2 linked regions of the Dinoroseobacter shibae DFL 12 = DSM 16493 genome follow. Each later gene encodes a partner of the first gene's protein in a complex. Links are inferred from orthologs where the notes say so. Each region holds a gene or a part of one and is shown on either strand. Other genes may lie near its edges. The genes, in order: xseA and DSHI_RS16705.

Region 1 (6,277 bases):
CGCCGAACACCGCATGCAGCACCGCCGCGGTCAGCGCGAGGATCAGGGCGAGCGTCTTGCCATCCGCCGTCCCTTCGAGGGACACGAGCCAGGCGCTCATGTTGCGCGCATCCTCACCTGCGTCTAGCGCTCATACCCGGTGAGTGCATCGGCGAACTCCTCCGGGTCGAAGGGGGCGAGATCGTCGATCTGCTCCCCCACCCCGATGGCATGGATCGGCAAACCGAACTTGTCGGCCAGCGCCACCAGGACACCCCCCTTGGCCGTGCCGTCGAGCTTGGTCATCACCAGGCCCGAGACATCCGCGAGCTTGCGGAAGGTCTCCACCTGGCTGAGCGCGTTCTGGCCCGTGGTGGCGTCCAGCACCAGCAGGGTGTTGTGTGGCGCGGTCTCGTCCACCTTGCGGATCACCCGGACGATCTTGGCCAGCTCTTCCATCAGGTCGGCGCGGTTTTGCAGCCGCCCGGCAGTGTCGATCATCAACAGGTCCGCGCCCGAGGCCTGCGCCTGCTTGATCGCATCGAAGGCCAAAGAGGCCGGGTCGGACCCCTCGGGGGCTGTCAGCACCGGCACCCCGGCCCGGTCGCCCCAGACCTGCAACTGTTCGACCGCCGCCGCGCGGAACGTATCGCCCGCGGCGATCACCACGGATTTGCCCGCGGCCTTGAACTGGCTGGCGAGCTTGCCGATGGTCGTGGTCTTGCCCGACCCGTTGACGCCCACCACCAGCACCACCTGCGGCCGCTTGGGATAGATCGGCAGGGGCTTGGCCACCGGCTCCATGATGCGGGCGATCTCGTCGGCGAGGATGCGCTTGATCTCGTTGGTGGAGACCTTTCGGCCCATCCGCCCTTCCGCGATGTTCGCACTGACCCGCAGCGCCGTGTCGACGCCCATATCCGCCGCGATCAGCACCTCTTCGAGGCTCTCCAGCATCGCGTCGTCCATCACTCGGCGCAGGGTCGGCGCAGGGGCGGCGGAGGGGGCCGGCGGGGTCGGGGTAGGCATGGGCATGGGCGTGGGCGCGGCGGCAGGTTGCGGCGCAGGGTCCGCCGCGGGCGCACTCCCGCCCCCGAAAAGCCGCCCCATCAGCCCTGGCTTTTTGGCAGGCTCAGGCTGGGGTTCGGGTTCGGGTTCGGGTTCGGGTTCGGGTTCGGGTTCGGGTTCGGGTTCGGGGGAAGGCTGAGGCACAGGCGAAGCAGGCGCAACAGGCTCGGGCTCGGGCTCCGGCGTGGGATCGGGCTCGGGCACCGGGATCGGGTCCGCCTCGACCGGGATGTCGGGCTCCGGCGCGCGCGGCAGGCCGTCGGCGTCCAGCGCGTCGGAGGGCTCCCTCGGAACGGTGGTTTCTTCGACCAGGTGCGGTGTGTCGTCCGTCGGCGCCTCGGACGGGTCGGTCTCCCGCGTGGCGGGGAAGCTGTCGACCGGGGGCGGGGTGTCGCCGGGGTCCGGGACGGGATCCTCGGGCACCGCCGGGCGTGGCTGTGCCGGGGGCGCGGCGCGCGGGGGATCCTCCGGGGACGGATCGGCCTCGCCCCCCTCCTCGACAATCGCATCGAGCCCTTCCTCCAGCTTGGAGGAAGATTTGAACATCCGGCTTTTGAGCTTCTTGAAAAACGACATCGGGGGCCTTCTCGCGAGTGTGCGCTTGCCCCTGACACCTAATCCCACATGGCCGCGAGGGGAAGAGCACGCGGGCCTCCGCCTGCGAGGGATCGACGCCAGCCCGCCCCTGTGGCAGTCTGATCCAATGATCCGCCCTGCCCTCGCCTGTCTCGCCCTCACGCTCCCCGCCGCGGCACTGGAGGAGAGCCCGCCGCTCTCCGGTCCGGAATTCGCCGCGCGCGTGACCGGCAAGACCATCTATTTCGAGCAGCACGGGTTTGCCTATGGGGCGGAGACCTACAAGCCCGACGGCAGGGTCATCTGGCGGTTTTCCGGGGAGGAGTGCCGCTTCGGGCAGTGGTATCCGCAGGGGGACGCGATCTGCTTTGTTTACGAATACGCGCCGACCGAGCCCCAGTGCTGGCATTTCTTCGACCAGCCCGACGGCTTGGTCGGGCGTGCGCTGGGGGCCGATCCCGCGGACGATCTGGTCGGACGACGCGAAAGCCCGGCGCCCCTGATCTGCGACCGGCCCTATTTCGGGGCCTGAGCGCGGGAGGGGGCGCTGCGCGCGCCTCCCCCGGAGTATTTGGGCAAAGATGAAGATGCGGGTTTCAGTCAGAAAAGCGAGCCTTGGTCGTCCGGGGCGGATTTCGACCGGCCCTTTCGGGGCCTGGCGCCCTCGGCGGAGGCGTTCGGGATCACGGTCACGCGGCCATCGGCGAATTGTACCTCCAGGCTGGGATGGGTTGCCGCGGCCGCGGCGGTGGTGACGATGCTGTCCTGGTCGCGGACCACGGCGTAGCCACGCTTGAGGGTCGCCTCGTAGCCCACGGTGGCGCGCACCCGGTCGAGCCCGTCGAGTGTTCTGCGCCAGGTCCGGACTTGGGCCGTGCCTGCCCGGGACAGGCGGGCCGAGAGGGCCTCCAGCCGCTGCTGATCGCGGGCGCGCCCCTGGGTCAAAATCTCGCCCCGTAGCCGGGCCACGCGTGTTCTCAGGCGCTCCGCCTGCGCAGCGACCGCGCGCGGCAGGGCCGCGCCGAGCCGCGCGCTGGCCGCACGCAGATCCTTGCGCTCGGCCTCGATCCGGCCCGCGAGGAGCCGGGGGCGCAGCACCGCCGCGGCCTGGGTGAGCGCGCCGCGCTTGGTCTGGGTGGCACTGCGCAGCGCCGCGGGCAGGCGCGCCGTTGCATGGTCGAGCCGCTGGCGCGGGGTGCTCAGCAAATCCTCGCTGCGCGGCAAAGCCCGCGACAGGTCACGCACCCGCTGCGCCCGCGCGCGCACCCCGCCGGTCAGCCCGGTCAGCATCCGCGACCCCAGGCTGTCCAGGGCGGCCAACAGGTCGAGCCGCACCGGCACGGCGCGCTCGGCCGCTGCCGTGGGCGTGGGCGCGCGCCAATCGGCGGCGTAATCGATCAGCGTCGTGTCCGTCTCGTGCCCCACGGCGGAGATCAGGGGGATATCGCTCTCGGCCGCCGCGCGGACCACGATTTCCTCGTTGAACCCCCAGAGATCCTCCAGGCTGCCGCCACCGCGCGCCACGATCAGCAGGTCCGGGCGCGGCAACGGCCCGCCGGGGCCAAGCGCATTGAAGCCGCGGATGGCATTCGCCACCTCGGGCGCGCAGTTCTGCCCCTGCACCGCCACCGGCCAGATCAGCACCTTGCGCGGGCAACGGTCGCGCAGCCGGTGCAGGATGTCGCGGATCACCGCGCCCGAAGGGCTGGTCACGACCCCGATCACCTCGGGCAGGAAGGGCAGCGGCTGCTTGCGCGACGCCTCGAACAGGCCCTCGGCCGTCAGTGCGGCCTTGCGCTTCTCCAGCATCGCCATGAGCGCGCCGATCCCGGCCACCGAGATCCGGTCCACGTTGATATTGTAGCGCGAGGCGGGCGCATACGCGCTCAGCTTGCCCTCGGCCACGACCTCCAGCCCCTCTTCGGGCATTACGCCCAGGCCCGACACCTGCCCTTTCCAGGTGGTGCAATTGATCACGGCGCGGGCATCCTTGAGGTCGAAATAGAGGTGGCCCGACTTGGCGCGCATCACCCGCCCGATCTCGCCCCTGACGCGGACGCGGCCGAATTCGCCCTCCAGGGTGCGCTTGATCGCGCCCGACAACTCGGACACCGTGAATTCCGGCGCGTTCTGCCCCGGCTGGGGATCGTCGATCAGATCGAAATCGGACATCTCGCCTCGCTTGCCTCGCCCTTCCGCGCACCTTAGAACGCCGCAACCTCCGGCGAAAGACAAAGGACGCAGGCCCCATGAACATCCTTATCCTCGGCAGCGGCGGGCGCGAGCACAGCCTGGCCTGGGCCGCGGCCCAGAACCCCAAATGCGACCGGCTGATCGTGGCGCCGGGCAATGCGGGCATGGCCGAGATCGCCGAGTGCGCCATGCTGGATATCGAGGATCCGGGCGCCGTGGCGAGCTTTGCCGCCGATGCGGCCATCGATTTCGTGATCATCGGGCCGGAGGCGCCGCTGGCCGCGGGCGTGGCCGACCGGTTGCGCGAGGCGGGGGTCTTGTGTTTCGGGCCTTCGGCCGCCGCAGCACAGCTGGAGGCATCGAAAACCTTCACCAAGCAGATCTGCGATGCCACCGGGGCCCCGACCGCCGCCTATGCCCATTTCACCGACGCCGCCGCCGCGCGCGCCTATGTCCAGGCGCAGGGCGCGCCCATCGTGGTCAAGGCCGACGGGCTGGCCGCAGGCAAGGGGGTGATCGTGGCGATGACCGAGGCCGAGGCACTGGCCGCCGTCGACGACATGTTCGGTGGGGCCTTCGGCGGCGCGGGCGCCGAGGTGGTGATCGAGGAATTCATGACCGGCGAGGAGGCGTCCTTCTTCGTGCTCTGCGACGGCGAGACGGTGCTGCCGATCGGCAGCGCCCAGGACTACAAGCGCGCCTTCGACGGCGACAAGGGGCCGAACACGGGCGGCATGGGCGCCTATTCTCCGGCGCCGGTGCTGACCGATGCCATTGCCGCGCAGGCGCTGGACGAGATCATCCGCCCCTGCATGGCCGAGATGACGCGACGCGGCATGCCCTACCAGGGTGTTCTCTACGCCGGGCTGATGATCGCGGACGGGCGCGCGCGGCTGGTGGAATACAATGCGCGTTTCGGCGACCCGGAATGCCAGGTTTTGATGATGCGGCTGGGGGCGCAGGCGCTCGACCTGATGCTCGCCTGTGCCGAAGGGCGGCTGGACGCCGCACAGGTGACCTGGGCCGACGATCACGCCCTGACCGTGGTCATGGCGGCGAAGGGCTATCCCGGGGGCTACGAGAAAGGTACGGAGATCCGCGGGCTGGACGATCTGGTCGAGGACAGCTTCCGCATGGTCTTTCACGCCGGCACGAAGCGGGCGTCCGGTCGGCTGGAGGCCCATGGCGGGCGGGTGCTGAACGTCACCGCCCGGGCCGATACCCTCGCCGAAGCCCAGGCCAGCGCCTACGCGATGGTCGATGCGATCGACTGGCCCGAAGGGTTCTGCCGCCGCGATATCGGCTGGCGGGCGCTCTAGGGGGGCACTGCCGAAACCGGCTGCGGACTCCGCAACGTAGTGCCCTGCGCAAAATGGCTGCCGTGCGCATGTTCGCGCATGCAGGTCCGGGTTGCGCGCGGCGCGCCAGCGGCAATGGGGTTGAATGGAGGATCGGATTCGCGTCCAATTCCGCGCGCAGCCTGCGAAAGTTCAAAGCCTGTGAAGTACGCCATTACCACACTCTATACCGGACGGTCCCGGAAAGCGGTCCGGTTCCGGTATGGACTTATGGTGTTCGACCTGCTGACGGTCGTTTACTTCATTCTTGCCACACCCTTTCCGGTCTCGCCCGCGCAGAGCCTCTTGCACATGCTGCTCGCGCTGATCATCGCGCTGGACCTCGCTTGCCGGGTTCTGATCGCGCAAGATCGGGTGCGCTACATGCTGCGGATCTACGTTCTGGCCGATATCGTGGTGTTGGGAGCGCTGCTGCTCAACCCGATCACGGCGGTCAACCTCGCCTTCCTGCGGATCTTGCGGGGACTGCGGTTGGGGCATTCGGAGTATCTTTTGGCGGATCTCCGGCGTGACTGGCGGTTCTTTCGCGAACATGAGGACGCCCTTGGCGCGGCGCTGAACCTCGTGGTATTCGTGTTCGTTACCGCGGCGGGGGTATTCACGTTTTTCGTCGGGCTGCAGGGCGGTGTGCCGGGGTATATCGACGCGATCTACTTCACGGTGACGACCTTCACCACCACGGGCTACGGGGACATCACCCCGACGACGGTGACCGGCAAGCTGGTCTCCGTCGGGATCATGATCATCGGGGTCTCGCTGTTCTTGAACCTTGCGCGGGTGATCTTCCTGCCGAGCAAGGTGCACCATGTGTGCGGCGGCTGCGGGCTGAGCCGACACGAGCCGGACGCGGTCCATTGCAAACATTGCGGCGCCGGGATCACGATCGAAACCCGCGGGTTCTCGTAAGACTGGCACCCGGGGTCGGGGCGTGCCACCCACACCGCCGGCTCAGCGGTCGGCACACCCCAGGGCTTGCGCGAAGCCGTCCGATGAAGGCACAAAGGGCAACGCGGTCTCGCGGAGCTGCCCGTCGATCAGGTCAAGCGCGACCGTACCGCGCCAATCGCCCCGCGCCACGATCATTTCCGGCCCCGACCCGCAAT
Region 2 (6,295 bases), 570 kb from region 1 along the record:
GCGCTTCCACTTGGCGATGTCGAGCTTGGCGCCGCGCGTCTTGGCGTCGCCGTAATAGCTGCCCCATTCCCAGCAGGCGATGGCCAGATGGACGGGATTGCGGGCGGATGCGACACCCATGTCGGGCCCCGCCCCGCGCCAGGCCACCGCGCGGACATAGGCATCCGACAGCCCGTTGACCTTCATCACCTCGTATTTTGCGGCCTCGATCTCGTCCACGGTGAAGGGGATCTCGATATCCAGCTCGCCCGCCGAGAAATGCAGCCGCTCGGAATGGCGGCGGCTCTCGAAGATCTTGCCGTTATAGGCGCGCTCGCCCTCGAACACCGAGGAGGCATAGTGCATGGCATGGGTCAGGATATGGACATTGGCGGCGCGCCAATCCACCAGCTTGCCATCCATCCAGATCGTTCCGTCGCGGTCGTCATAGGCCCCAACCATGGTCTTTCCCCCTCATATCCCCACAGGGATTTACAAAAGTTGCGCACATAGGTCCGGTTCGGTCCAAATATTGCGCTAAAGCTGCGATTCGATAGCAATCGGCTCTTGGAAAGTCAACAAGGCTGACATAAAATGCCTGCAACATCGAAAAGAGGCCGACATGAACGAGATCGCCAGCCGCGCCGCCCAGGGTGAGAACCTGCTGTTTTTGACCGACGAACAGCTGCGCAAGGGGATCGAGGCGATGTTCTTTGCCTATCGCGGCTTCACCGCAGATCCCGACCGGATCCTGGCGCAATACGGCTATGGCCGGGCGCATCACCGGGCGGTGCATTTCATCAACCGCGCGCCGGGGACGACGGTGAACAACCTTCTGGATATCCTCGGGGTGACCAAGCAGAGCCTGAACCGGGTGCTCCGCAGCCTGATCGAGGATGGCCTCGTCGAGAGCCGCGTGGGCACCCGCGACAAGCGCGAGCGGCATCTGCACCTGACCGAAGCCGGTGCGGCGCTGGAGCGCGAGTTGTCGGAGGCGCAGCGGGCCCGCATGCGCGCGGCCTTCCGCGACGCGGGGCCGGAGGCGGTGGCCGGGTTTCGCACGGTGCTCGAACAAATGATGGACGCGGAGAGCCGGGCGTTGTTCAATGCGCTCAAGGAGACTTCTTGATGCAGGACGAAGACGCCCATCTGCTGATCGTGGATGACGACGAGCGCATCCGCACGCTCTTGCAGAAATTCCTGATCCGGAACGGATTCTGGGTTTCGGCGGCCCGGGATGCGGCCCAGGCGCGGCGGCTGCTGGCCGGTCTGGATTTCGACCTGATCGTGCTCGACGTGATGATGCCCGGCGAGGATGGCGTTGCCCTGACCAGATCCCTGCGCGAGACGCGGGAGACGCCGATCCTGCTGCTGACGGCGAAGGGGGAGGCGACCGACCGGATCGCGGGGCTTGAGGCAGGGGCGGATGACTACATCGCCAAGCCGTTCGAGCCCAAGGAGCTGCTGCTGCGGATCAACGCGGTGCTGCGCCGGGTGCCCAAGACCGACGAGCCCGCGGCCCGGCCCAAGGTGCTGCATCTCGGCCCGGTGCGCTACGACGTGGAGCGCGGCGAGATGTGGCGCGGCGACGAGCCCGTGCGCCTGACCGCGACCGAAAGCGCCCTGATGCGGATCTTCGCGTCCTGTCCCGGCGAGGCGCTGAGCCGGTCCAAGCTTGTCGATGATCTGGGCCGGGGCAGCGGCAGGGATGGCGGACAGGCCCAGGAACGCGCGGTGGACGTGCAGATCACCCGCCTGCGCCGCAAGATCGAGGCTGATCCGAAGCAACCCCGCTTCCTGCAGACCGTCCGCGGGGCAGGCTACATGCTGTCGGTGGAGTGACGGCCCGCTAGTCCAGCCCGCAACTGCGCGGTGGCTGGCCGTCCCAGAGGGTGACGGGCAGGCGGTCGGGGGGCTGCGTGATTGCGGTCTCTTGCCCGTTCACGGTCAGCACCCCGCGCCCGGTCAGCAGGTTCACGTCGCAGCGTCCGGTATTGGCGGCATCGAGCGTATCGCGCCAGCCATAGGTGAACCCGGCCAGCAGCAGGTCGTCGTCGCGCCAGGCCAGGGTCAGGGTTTGCGACCAGCGCTCGCGCCCGATGCTGTCATTGCCGGTGACGACCTGCAGGCTGCCCGCGGAGGTGGCCTCGAGGCTCGGGCCCGGCGCAGGGCCGCCGAGCCAGGCGATCTTGGGCGCGGTCACGCGGCGCTGACCGGTGTCGAGCACGAGCACCGCATCCGCGTCCGTTCCGACGACCAGTCGCGCGGTGTCGGGCGTGCCGTCGCCGGTCACGTCGACGGTGATCTCGGCCAGCACGGTGCCGGGGGCCGGGAACTCCGCCCGGGCGAGGCCAACGGAAGCCAGCAGGGCGATCGCTGCCCAGAGCCCTTGTTTCATCGCGGTCGATCCTCTAGCCATTCGGTCATGTCCACCGCTGTCTATACCCATTCCGAGTGTCTGTCACACGTCACGCCCCCGGGCCATCCCGAGCAGGTCGCGCGCCTTGTTGCGGTGGCCGAGGCGCTGGACACCCCCGGTTTTGCCGCGCTGGAGCGCCGGTCCGCGCCCCTGGGCGAGATCGCGGATATCCTGCGCTGCCACCCGCAGGGGTACGTCGACCGGGTACGCGCCGCGATCCCCGAGGAAGGCGCGGGTGTGGTGTCGCTGGATGCCGATACGCATGTGATGTCCGGGTCCTGGAACGCGGCCCTGCGCGGGGTCGGCGGAGTCTGCGCGGCGGTGGATGCGGTGCTGGCCGGAGAGGTCGGCAATGCCTTTGTCGCCTGTCGCCCGCCCGGCCACCATGCGGAGACCGAGACCGCGATGGGGTTCTGCCTGTTCGGGAATATCGCCATCGGGGCGAAGCGAGCGCTGGATCACCACGGGCTCTCTCGGGTGGCGGTGGTGGATTTCGACGTCCACCATGGCAATGGCACTCAGGACCTGCTCTGGGACGAGGCGCGGGCGTTCTTCATCTCGAGCCACCAGATGCCGCTCTATCCCGGCTCCGGCGCGCGGCACGAGACCGGCGCCCATGGCAATGTCTTCAACCTGCCCTTCCCGCCCGACACCGCAGGCCCCGCCTTCCGGCGGCAGTACGAGGCGGAGGTATTTCCGGCCCTGGAAAACTTCCGGCCCGAACTGATCCTGGTCTCGGCCGGGTTCGACGCGCACCGGGCGGACCCGCTGGCGCAGATGGCGCTGGTGGAGGAGGATTTCGCCTGGGTGACGGGTCGGCTGTGCGAGATCGCGGCGGAATTCTGTGACGGGCGCGTGGTCTCCACCCTCGAAGGGGGCTATGATCTGCCCGCCTTGGGGGCGAGCACCGCCGCCCATGTAAAGACCCTGATGGAGCACGCGCAATGAGCGATACCCCGGTGGAAGAGATGAGTTTCGAGGCGGCGATGGCCGAGCTGGAAAAGGTCGTCGGCGAATTGGAACGGGGCAGCGTGCCGCTGGAGGATTCGATCAAGCTCTATGAGCGCGGCGCGGCGCTGAAGGCGCGCTGCGAGACCAAGCTGAAGGAAGCCGAGGAGAAGGTGGCGCAGATCACGCTCGATGCGGATGGTCAGCCCACGGGCGTGAAGCCCGCCGACGGGCTCTGAGCCTTGTCGGGGTTTGCAGCGGCCCAAGCCGACGGGGCCACACGGATTGCCGCCTGTCTTGACGATCTGATCGGAGCTCAGCCCGAGAGCGTTATCCGCGACGGGATGGCCTATGCCACCCGGGGCGGCAAGCGGTTGCGCGGAGTGCTGGTGCTGGAGACGGCCTGGCTGCACGGTGTGGCGCCGGAGCGGGCGGTTTACGCCGCCGCCGCCATCGAGTGCCTGCATGCCTATTCCCTGGTCCATGACGACCTGCCTGCGATGGATGATGACGATCTGCGCCGGGGTCAGCCCACGGTGCACGTCAAATGGGACGAGGCGAGCGCGATCCTCGTGGGCGATGCCTTGCAGACCCTGGCCTTCGAGGCGCTGAGCGATCCGCGCATGACCGACGATCCGGCCGTGGCGCTGGCGCTGGTGCGGTCCCTCGCACAGGCCTCCGGGGCGGCGGGCATGGTGCTGGGCCAGGCGCTGGACATCGCGGCCGAGACTGCGGCGGCCCCCCTGAGCCTCGACGAGATCACCCGGTTGCAGGCGGGCAAGACCGGCGCGCTGATCCGCTGGTCGGCGGAGGCGGGCGCGCTGCTGGCCCGGGCGGACCCGGCCCCCCTGCGGCGGTATGCCGAGGCCATCGGCCTTGCCTTCCAGATCGCGGATGACATCTTGGACGTCACGGGCGATGCTGAAAAAGCGGGCAAACGGCTACAGAAGGATGCCGAGGCGGGCAAGGCGACCTTCGTGTCGCTCTTGGGGCTGGAGGCGGCGCGGGCGCGGGCGGCGGCGCTGGTGGCAGAGGCCGAGGCGGCGTTGCAGCCCTATGGCGCGGAGGCAGAGACCTTGTGCGAGCTGGCGCGTTTCGTTATCGCACGCGACACCTGAGGCTGACCGGAGGCCCTGTTATGAGCGACCGTCCCCATACCCCCGTGCTCGACCGGGTGAAGACCCCGGACGACATGAAGGGGCTGAGCGACCGGGAACTGGTCGCACTGGCGCGCGATCTGCGGGCCGAAACGATCAGCGCGGTGTCGGTTACCGGCGGGCATCTGGGGGCCGGGCTGGGGGTGGTGGAGCTGACCGTGGCGCTCCATGCGGTGTTCGACGCGCCCCGGGACCGGATCATCTGGGACGTCTCGCACCAGTGCTATCCTCACAAGATCCTGACCGGGCGGCGCGACCGCATTCGCACGCTGCGGATGAAGGACGGGCTGTCGGGGTTCACCAAGCGGTCCGAGAGCCCTTATGACCCTTTTGGGGCGGCGCATTCCTCGACCTCGATCTCCGCCGCGCTGGGCTTTGCCGTGGCGCGGGACCTGGGCGGCGCGCCGGAGCATGGGATCGGCGACGCGATCGCGGTGATCGGGGACGGGGCGATCAGTGCGGGCATGGCGTTCGAGGCGCTGAACAACGCGGGTCATCTGAAAAAGCGCCTGATCGTGATCCTGAACGACAACGAGATGTCCATCGCGCCGCCCACGGGGGCGATGTCGAGCTATCTCAACCGGCTCTATGCCGGCGCGCCGTTCCAGGAGTTCAAGGCCGCCGCCAAGGGGGCGGTCAGCCTGCTGCCGCCGCCGTTCCAGGAGGGGGCAAAGCGCGCCAAGGACATTCTCAAGCACATGACCATCGGCGGCACCTTGTTCGAGGAGCTGGGCTTTTCCTATGTCGGGCCGATCGACGGCCATGATATGGAGCAGCTTCTGAGCGTGTTGCGGACGGTGAAGGCCCGGGCCGACGGGCCGATCCTGATCCATGCGATCACCAAGAAGGGCAAGGGCTATGCGCCCGCCGAGGGGGCCGCGGACAAGGGCCATGCCACGGCGAAGTTCGACGTGGTCTCCGGCGCGCAGAAGAAGGCCCCGTCGAACGCGCCGACCTATACCAATGTCTTCGCCGAAACCCTGATCGACGAGGCGGAGCGGGATTCGCGGATCGTGGCGGTCACGGCGGCGATGCCTTCGGGCACCGGGCTCGACAAGTTCGCCAAGCGGTTCGCGGCGCGGACCTTCGATGTGGCCATTGCCGAGCAGCATGGCGTGACCTTCTGCGCCGGGCTGGCGGCGGGCGGGATGAAGCCCTTCTGCACGATGTACTCGACCTTTTTGCAGCGCGGCTATGACCAGGTGGTCCATGACGTGGCCTTGCAGAACCTGCCCGTGCGCTTCGCCATCGACCGGGCCGGGCTCGTGGGCGCGGACGGGGCGACCCATGCGGGGGCCTATGACACGGCGTACCTGTCGAACCTGCCCAACATGGTGGTGATGGCCGCGGCCGACGAGGCGGAGTTGCGGCACATGGTGGCCACCGCGGTCGCCCATGACAGCGGACCCATCGCCTTTCGTTTCCCGAGGGGCGAGGGCGTGGGCGTCGAGTTGCCGGAGCGCGGCGTGCCCCTGGAGATCGGCAAGGGCCGGATCATCGCGGAAGGCAGCCGGGTTGCGATCCTGTCCTTCGGCACGCGGCTGGCCGAGGTGCGGGAGGCCTGCGAGGCGCTCACCGCTCGGGGGATCACGCCCACCGTGGCCGATGCGCGCTTTGCCAAACCGCTGGACCGGGACCTGATCCTGCGGCTGGCGGCCGAGCACGAGGCGTTGATCACCATCGAGGAGGGCGCGGTGGGCGGCTTCGGTTCCCATGTGGCGCAGCTTCTGTCGGAAGAGGGGGTGTTCGATACGGGCCTCAAATTCCGGTCCATGGTGTTGCCCGATACCTT

What was found.
Region 2: the proteins of xseA (region 1) and DSHI_RS16705 are in contact, whole or in part, in a cryo-EM structure (PDB 8TXR), measured with the Escherichia coli proteins. The link is inferred for Dinoroseobacter shibae DFL 12 = DSM 16493 from one-to-one orthologs.

The regions. Positions count from the first base shown.
Region 1 is NC_009952.1:2,886,576-2,892,852, forward strand. Bases 1,510-4,421 are described here. They hold xseA (exodeoxyribonuclease VII large subunit), read right to left. Parts: upstream 3,796-4,421; coding sequence 2,224-3,795; downstream 1,510-2,223. Other genes in these bases: ftsY (signal recognition particle-docking protein FtsY), read right to left, coding at 1,510-1,623; DSHI_RS13840 (hypothetical protein), read left to right, coding at 1,751-2,155; purD (phosphoribosylamine--glycine ligase), read left to right, coding at 3,873-4,421. Also shown: DSHI_RS13830 (EamA family transporter), read right to left, coding at 1-100; more of ftsY, read right to left, coding at 124-1,509; more of purD, read left to right, coding at 4,422-5,135; DSHI_RS13855 (potassium channel family protein), read left to right, coding at 5,385-6,080; DSHI_RS13860 (FG-GAP repeat domain-containing protein), read right to left, coding at 6,123-6,277. UniProt on the Escherichia coli protein: Bidirectionally degrades single-stranded DNA into large acid-insoluble oligonucleotides, which are then degraded further into small acid-soluble oligonucleotides.
Region 2 is NC_009952.1:3,460,093-3,466,387, reverse strand. Bases 2,034-4,963 are described here. They hold DSHI_RS16705 (exodeoxyribonuclease VII small subunit), read left to right. Parts: upstream 2,034-3,342; coding sequence 3,343-3,585; downstream 3,586-4,963. Other genes in these bases: dxs (1-deoxy-D-xylulose-5-phosphate synthase), read left to right, coding at 4,485-4,963; DSHI_RS16700 (polyprenyl synthetase family protein), read left to right, coding at 3,631-4,464; DSHI_RS16710 (histone deacetylase family protein), read left to right, coding at 2,405-3,346; DSHI_RS21500 (hypothetical protein), read right to left, coding at 2,034-2,377. Outside these bases: DSHI_RS16730 (branched-chain amino acid aminotransferase), read right to left, coding at 1-441; DSHI_RS16725 (MarR family winged helix-turn-helix transcriptional regulator), read left to right, coding at 602-1,108; DSHI_RS16720 (response regulator), read left to right, coding at 1,108-1,821; more of DSHI_RS21500, read right to left, coding at 1,829-2,033; more of dxs, read left to right, coding at 4,964-6,295. UniProt on the Escherichia coli protein: Bidirectionally degrades single-stranded DNA into large acid-insoluble oligonucleotides, which are then degraded further into small acid-soluble oligonucleotides.